DNA from 3 places in the Photobacterium panuliri genome. Region 1 is predicted to be linked to each of the others. Evidence: riboswitches for the same ligand, from Rfam matches in the RefSeq annotation. Region 1 holds a riboswitch; each other region holds the start of a gene.
What was found. Region 1 has a riboswitch for thiamine pyrophosphate ahead of thiC (phosphomethylpyrimidine synthase ThiC). Riboswitches for the same ligand answer to the same signal wherever they lie in the genome.
Positions count from the first base shown of each region.

Region 2: it holds a riboswitch for thiamine pyrophosphate, as region 1 does, so the genes downstream of both, thiD (bifunctional hydroxymethylpyrimidine kinase/phosphomethylpyrimidine kinase) here and thiC (phosphomethylpyrimidine synthase ThiC) in region 1, are expected to answer to the same signal.
Region 3: it holds a riboswitch for thiamine pyrophosphate, as region 1 does, so the genes downstream of both, thiB (thiamine ABC transporter substrate binding subunit) here and thiC (phosphomethylpyrimidine synthase ThiC) in region 1, are expected to answer to the same signal.

Region 1 covers NZ_CP197192.1:338,961-341,125, forward strand. The annotation lists gene thiC (phosphomethylpyrimidine synthase ThiC) at 1-1,110, opposite strand, end outside; TPP riboswitch at 1,237-1,334, opposite strand; gene ACSF8X_RS01720 (universal stress protein) at 1,398-1,820, opposite strand; gene crcB (fluoride efflux transporter CrcB) at 2,010-2,165, shown strand, end outside.
Region 2 covers NZ_CP197193.1:352,377-354,541, reverse strand. The annotation lists gene ACSF8X_RS17730 (PhnA domain-containing protein) at 1-503, shown strand, start outside; TPP riboswitch at 675-787, shown strand; gene thiD (bifunctional hydroxymethylpyrimidine kinase/phosphomethylpyrimidine kinase) at 858-1,685, shown strand; gene ACSF8X_RS17720 (OmpA family protein) at 1,826-2,165, opposite strand, start outside.
Region 3 covers NZ_CP197192.1:845,124-847,288, reverse strand. The annotation lists gene leuD (3-isopropylmalate dehydratase small subunit) at 1-53, shown strand, start outside; gene ACSF8X_RS04215 (DUF547 domain-containing protein) at 197-979, shown strand; TPP riboswitch at 1,048-1,157, shown strand; gene thiB (thiamine ABC transporter substrate binding subunit) at 1,279-2,165, shown strand, end outside.

The DNA.
Region 1 (2,165 bases):
CTCATAGAGAAAGCTCTCTTGATGATGGGCCAGGCACCATTTCGCCATTATCGATCCGCCCCGAGAGACAATCCCCGTGACCCGCTTTGCCGTAAGAGGGACATAACGCAGCAAGACACCGGCATGGATTGTAAAATAGTCGACGCCCTGCTCAGCTTGTTCAAGCAAGGTATCGCGAAAGACTTCCCAGTTGAGGTTCTCGGCGATACCGTTCACCTTCTCCAACGCCTGATACATAGGGACCGTGCCGATAGGCACAGGGCTATTGCGGATAATCCACTCCCGGGTTTCATGAATATTGCGCCCAGTAGAGAGATCCATCACCGTGTCGCCTCCCCAACGGGTCGACCACACCAGTTTCTCCACTTCCTCCTCAATGGACGAACTTACCGAGGAATTTCCGATATTGGCATTGACCTTAACCAGAAAGTTTCGCCCGATGATCATTGGTTCCGACTCGGGATGGTTGATATTGGAAGGAATGATCGCACGGCCTTCGGCCACTTCTTTGCGGACAAACTCTGGGGTTATTTCAGATGGAAGGTTGGCCCCGAACGCTATACCGGGATGCTGCTGGGAAAGAGTCTGATCACGATACTGAGCGCGCCCCATATTCTCGCGGATGGCAATGAACTCCATCTCAGGGGTCACAATACCGCGCCTAGCATAATGGAGTTGGGTGACTTTGGCCCCGCGTTTAGCACGCCGAACACTTCCCGGCTGACCAAAGCGAAGTTCATCAAGCGTACCATCCGCCAATCTCTCTTTGGCGTAGCAGGAACTCAACTCGCTAAGGACATCACAATCCGCTCGTTCAACGATCCACTTCTCACGAAGCTTTGGCAGACCGCTATAAATATCCAGTTGATGATCAGGATCGGTATAATAACCAGAGGTATCATAAACACGAACGGGCTCATTGGGCTCAAAAACAGGCGTTTCTTTGGTACCCCCCACAAGGCTGTCAGATAACGATACCTCACGCATCGGTACGCGAATATCACTCCGGCTACCGGCGACATACACCTTACGCGAATTGGGATAGGCTTGTGTGGTCAGTGAATCGATAAATTGTTTCGCTTCCAGTCTCGCTTGCTTGCGATTCGTCATAGCAATTTCCTTTTCGTCTTCTTAATCGGGAAAGTTGCTTGGCGGATGGGTGCGTAAACAAGAGGCTACACGTAGGGTGTATAGCTTACATTCTGAAGGAACTACTGCCCAAACGAGCAGCGATACAGATGATTATCTCTTGTTCCCTTCGCAGGTATTAGCCTGATCAGGTTCAACGGATCCCGCAATGCGGTCTCAGCCAGATGGCACTCCGACAAGTACAGCGAGTATAAGGAACTCTGGCGCTCACAGCAACCCAGCGACAACAATTAGATAACAATCCCCAATTACTGGCAAATCAACACATCGCAATCCAATTCATCAGCTAAGGCTCTGCTAATATCCTTGAACCAATGGATCCCAGATCGTCGATGTCCGGTCACCACCAGATTAGCCCCTACCTTATCAGCCAAGAAGACAAGATGCTTAACCACATCGCCATTGGCCATATGAATAGCCCTAACTTTATAAGGTGACGTATCAGCTAACCCCCTCAGCTGCTCCATTCTTCGCTGTTCAAGCTCGTTATGAGCTTCTTCAATCCCTAATTCGGCATCGGCAAAACTAACATTGCCCATACCCGGTTCAACAAACGCCAAGTGCAATTCGGCATTGTTCTGCTCAGCAATAACGGCAGCTTTTACCATTAACCGGTGAGCCTCATTGTCTGTAGGATCTACGGCCAATAGTATCGTTTGGTAGAGCGCCATCTCTCAATTCTCCTATCGACTCATCAATGTGCCAATTTTCTGCTATATCTACACACAGCCTATACCAAAACTGCAGCAGTACTTACCGCTAAATCAATGATTGCGTTTTTAGGAGGCAGGAAAAATGCTCATGGCAGCCATAACATGGTATTAGTATGGCAATAATTTATATCAGCACTTGAGATAACAATGAGTCAATTAATGTTTCTGGGGCTTATCGCCCTTGGCGGGGCGTTTGGTGCTTGCTCCCGCTACCTCATATCTGAGTTTTGTGTGTCCCTATTCGGACGAGGCTTTCCCTACGGCACGCTAGTCGTTAACGTAATAGGCTCAATGATTATGGGA
Region 2 (2,165 bases), on a different replicon from region 1:
CTGACGATCTAAAAGTATATGAAGTACCAGCCTCTCCAGACTCAACTGCTGCAAGTTGTGTGCTGGTATGTGAAAAGTGCCGTAGCGAAATCGAAGATGCTGAAACACTAGATCAAAACCACTGGCGCTGCCTGAACGACAGCATGTGGAGCCAAGAACCAGCTGTACAGGTAATGGCATACCGTATGCTTAAGCGTCTGTCTTCTGAAACTTGGGCTCAAGATCTACTAGACATGCTGTACCTAGAAGAAGACAAAATTGAGTGGGCAGAAAAAGGCCTACTAGCCGACGAAGACAAACCACGCGACGTAAACGGCGTTGAACTGAAAAAAGGCGATGATGTTACTATCATCAAAGACCTGCCAGTTAAAGGTTCAAGCATGGTAATCAAGCAGGGTACTGCTGTTCGTGGTGTTAACCTGACTGATGATCCTAAGCACATTCAAGGCAAAGTAAACGGTCAGACAATGTTCATCATTGCTGAATACTGCCGTAAGAAATAAGAGCCTGACTCTTTCCAAAAAAACCGCCTTTAATGGCGGTTTTTTTATAATAGACGCCATCAAATTTTATTTGCCATTCTTTGAATATGATGAGTTTGATACCTCAACGTGGATCAAAAGCTAAGAATCTATCTCAAATTGAATTTTCAAGAATATATCTGTTAATATAAACAGAGTTAGTCGGGGAGCCAAAAGGCTGAGACCACCACCGCCAAGCGCAAAGAGTGGGACCCGTTGAACCTGATCCATTTAATAATGGCGTAGGGAACTAGCATGACTTTGTTCCCTCTATAGGTGTAAACCAACTACCCCCATAGAAAAGCCACGCTACCCACGCCAAATAACGAGGTAGACATGGCCAATTCATCCAAGACTCCCATCACTCTGACTATCGCTGGCTCGGACAGTGGTGGTGGTGCCGGTATTCAAGCAGACATCAAGGCAATTTCCGCTACGGGCAGCTATGCCTGCTCTGTCATTACCGCCCTTACCGCACAAAATACCCAAGGTGTCAGTGGTATCTTAGGAATCGATCCTTCATTTGTCGAACAACAATTAGACGCTGTATTCTCTGATCTCGATATTCAAGCAGTCAAAATCGGCATGCTTAGCGATAGTCGCATCATAAAAGCCGTTGCAAACAAATTGCAGCAATACCAACCTAAGTTCCTTGTTATCGATCCCGTTATGGTGGCAACCAGCGGTGATTTGCTGCTTGAACAAACGGCTATTTCCACCCTGCAATCTGAGCTAATACCGCTAGCTGATATCATCACCCCCAATTTGCCTGAAGCCGCCGCCCTACTAGGCTGCCCAATTCCCACTTCTGAAGATGAAATGGAAACCCTGATTGATGCGCTGCGCCTATTGGGTGCAAAATCCGTTTTGCTTAAAGGCGGACATTTAGAACAAGCTGCAAGCTGTACTGATCTCCTTATCTTGCCCAATGAGGTCATTCGTCTTTCAACGCCCAGAATTGCCACACGCAATACCCACGGCACGGGTTGTACCCTCTCTGCTGCCATTGCCTCATTTCTTGCCCAGGGCTATCCCCTTCCAATCGCCGTCAAATTTGCCAAGCAATATATTACAGACGCGCTCAGACACGCTGACGATTTGAAGATTGGTTCCGGGCATGGGCCGGTCCATCACTTCTTTGCCTTCAACGGTAAACCAAGCTAGACAAACCTTCTCATTCAGCATCGATCTACGGATGAGCATTTACTATTGCACAGCAACCCAACGGCTTTTCATAGACAATAAAAAAGCCAGCCCTAAAAAGGCTGGCTTTTTCATGCGTACGAATTATCAACCAAAAATCATTACGGCAAGATAATATCTACCCGACGGTTATTCTCACGACCAAATTCGGAATCGTTGGTTTCTATGGGGGCCTGCTCACCTTTACTTTCTACAAGCAAACGCTGTGATCGAATCCCCTTTCCATGCAAATAATCTGCGCTTTGCTCAGCTCGCTTAATACCTAGTTGGTAGTTGTATTTTTGGCTACCACGATTATCCGTATTGCCCTGCAATGCGACAACCTGTTCGGATTTTGCTAACTGACGAGCGACATAATCCAAAATTTGTTTAGAGAATGGGGTTAACTGTGCATTGTCAAAGTCAAAATAGACCCGTCCAAGTAATGACGACTGAGGAGAC
Region 3 (2,165 bases), 510 kb from region 1:
ACGAAGATAAGATTGCTGCCTTCGAGCGCAATATCCCCGCGTTCTTATCCTGAACCGACCCAAGCTCCGGCCATCGGCCGGAGCTATACCCCGCAATTTTGCCCCAAAAGCCAATACCTTGAACAAAAACGAAAGCAATCTGCCGCCTGAGCGGTCTGCTAGGAAATAGCACTCTACTATTGACCGAGGATCCCACATGCGCCCGCTTCTCTTGATGCTAATCCTGCTGCTCCCTGCCACCACTCTCGCCGCCCCGAAGGCCAACCTCTGGCCCTACTGGCAACAGGCCTCAGCCACCAGCCAAGTCCGGGTCGACCATAGCCGCTGGCAACACCTGCTCGACAAATACCTTATTGCCGCCCCGCAGCAAACTCTTTTCCGTTACGGGCAAGTCAGCGCCAGCGACAACTACGAGCTCGACCGCTACCTGCGCGATCTCGCCAAACTCGACCCGCGCCAGCTCAACCGGCGCGAGCAGTTTGCCTATTGGGTCAACCTCTACAACGCCCAGACGGTCAAGCTGATCCTCGATAACTATCCGGTCAGCTCGATCACCAAGCTCGGAGGCCTGTTCAGTTTTGGGCCGTGGGATGAGCAAGTACTCACAATTACAGGCCAGCCACTGACCCTCAATGATATCGAACACCGGATCCTGCGACCGATCTGGAAAGACCCCCGCATCCACTATGCGGTCAACTGCGCCAGCCTCGGTTGCCCCGACCTACTGTCAGAAGCGTTCACGGCCAATAACAGCGAACGGCTACTTGAACAGGCCGCCACCCGCTTCATCAACAGCCGCAAGGGGGTCGCCGTATCGAGCTCCTCGACCACCCTTTCATCGATCTACGACTGGTATGGCAGTGACTTCGGAGACAAAGCTGCTCTGACCAAGCACATCAACCATTACCGCGATGGTGCACCCATTTCACTGGGCAAAATCAAATACGAGTACAACTGGTCGCTCAACGATGCCAAATAGCGCCCCCCAAAGCTATGCCTTGCATGCAGAACCTAGCATCTGAAACTCGCTTGGGTATACAATAAGAGCCGTTCTCATTGGGGAGCCTGGGCAAATGCACCGGGCTGAGATTGCCAACGCAAGACCCACTGAACCTGATCCAGTTAGTACTGGCGTAGGAATTGAGACCACGATAATTTGCCGTATCACCTCCAGCACGATGCTGGTGGATCTCAAACCCTGTGCCCCCTTCTTCCCTCTCTTGCCGGATGCAAGAGTACCAGGAGCGCATAGTGAACAACGTAACAAAGCTACTTCCGATTTTAACTCTGTCGTTGGCAGCGGGCTCAGCCTTCGCCGCCGATAACACCCTGACCGTCTATACCTATAGTTCGTTTGCTTCAGATTGGGGTCCAGGCCCAACCATCGAGAAGGCCTTCGAAGCCCAATGTGGCTGCAACCTCGAATTCGTCGCCCTTGATGACGGGGTCTCTATCCTCAACCGCCTCCGTCTGGAAGGAAAGCGCAGCAAAGCCGACGTCCTGCTCGGCCTTGACAACAACCTGATCAGTGAAGCGAAAAAAACCGGGCTACTGGCCCAGCACAACGTCGATACGAGCAAGATCACCCTGCCGGGCGGCTGGTCGGATACCACCTTCGTTCCCTATGATTACGGCTACTTTGCCTTTGTCTACGACAGCAGCAAACTGGCCAATCCACCCAGCAGCCTCAAAGATCTCGTCGACCGCGACGATCTGAATATCATCTACCAGGACCCTCGTACCTCTACACCGGGGCAAGGCCTGATGTTGTGGATGAAATCCGTCTACGGCGACAAGGCCGCCGCTGCTTGGCAGCAACTGGCCAAGAAGACCGTGACCGTGACCAAAGGCTGGTCCGATGCCTACAGCATGTTCCTCAAGGGCGAATCGGATATGGTCCTGTCCTACACCACTTCGCCAGCCTACCACTTGATCGCCGAACAAGAGGACAAGTACAAGGCAGCGGATTTCAGCGAAGGGCACTATATGCAAGTAGAAGTGGCCGCCAAGCTCAAGTACAGCCAGAACAGCGCGCTGGCAGACCAGTTCCTGAGCTTTATCCTAAGCCCAGCCTTCCAGCAGGCAATCCCGACCGGCAACTGGATGTATCCGGTGACCGCGACCGAACTACCTAAAGGGTTCGAGCAGTTGAGCGTGCCGAGCAA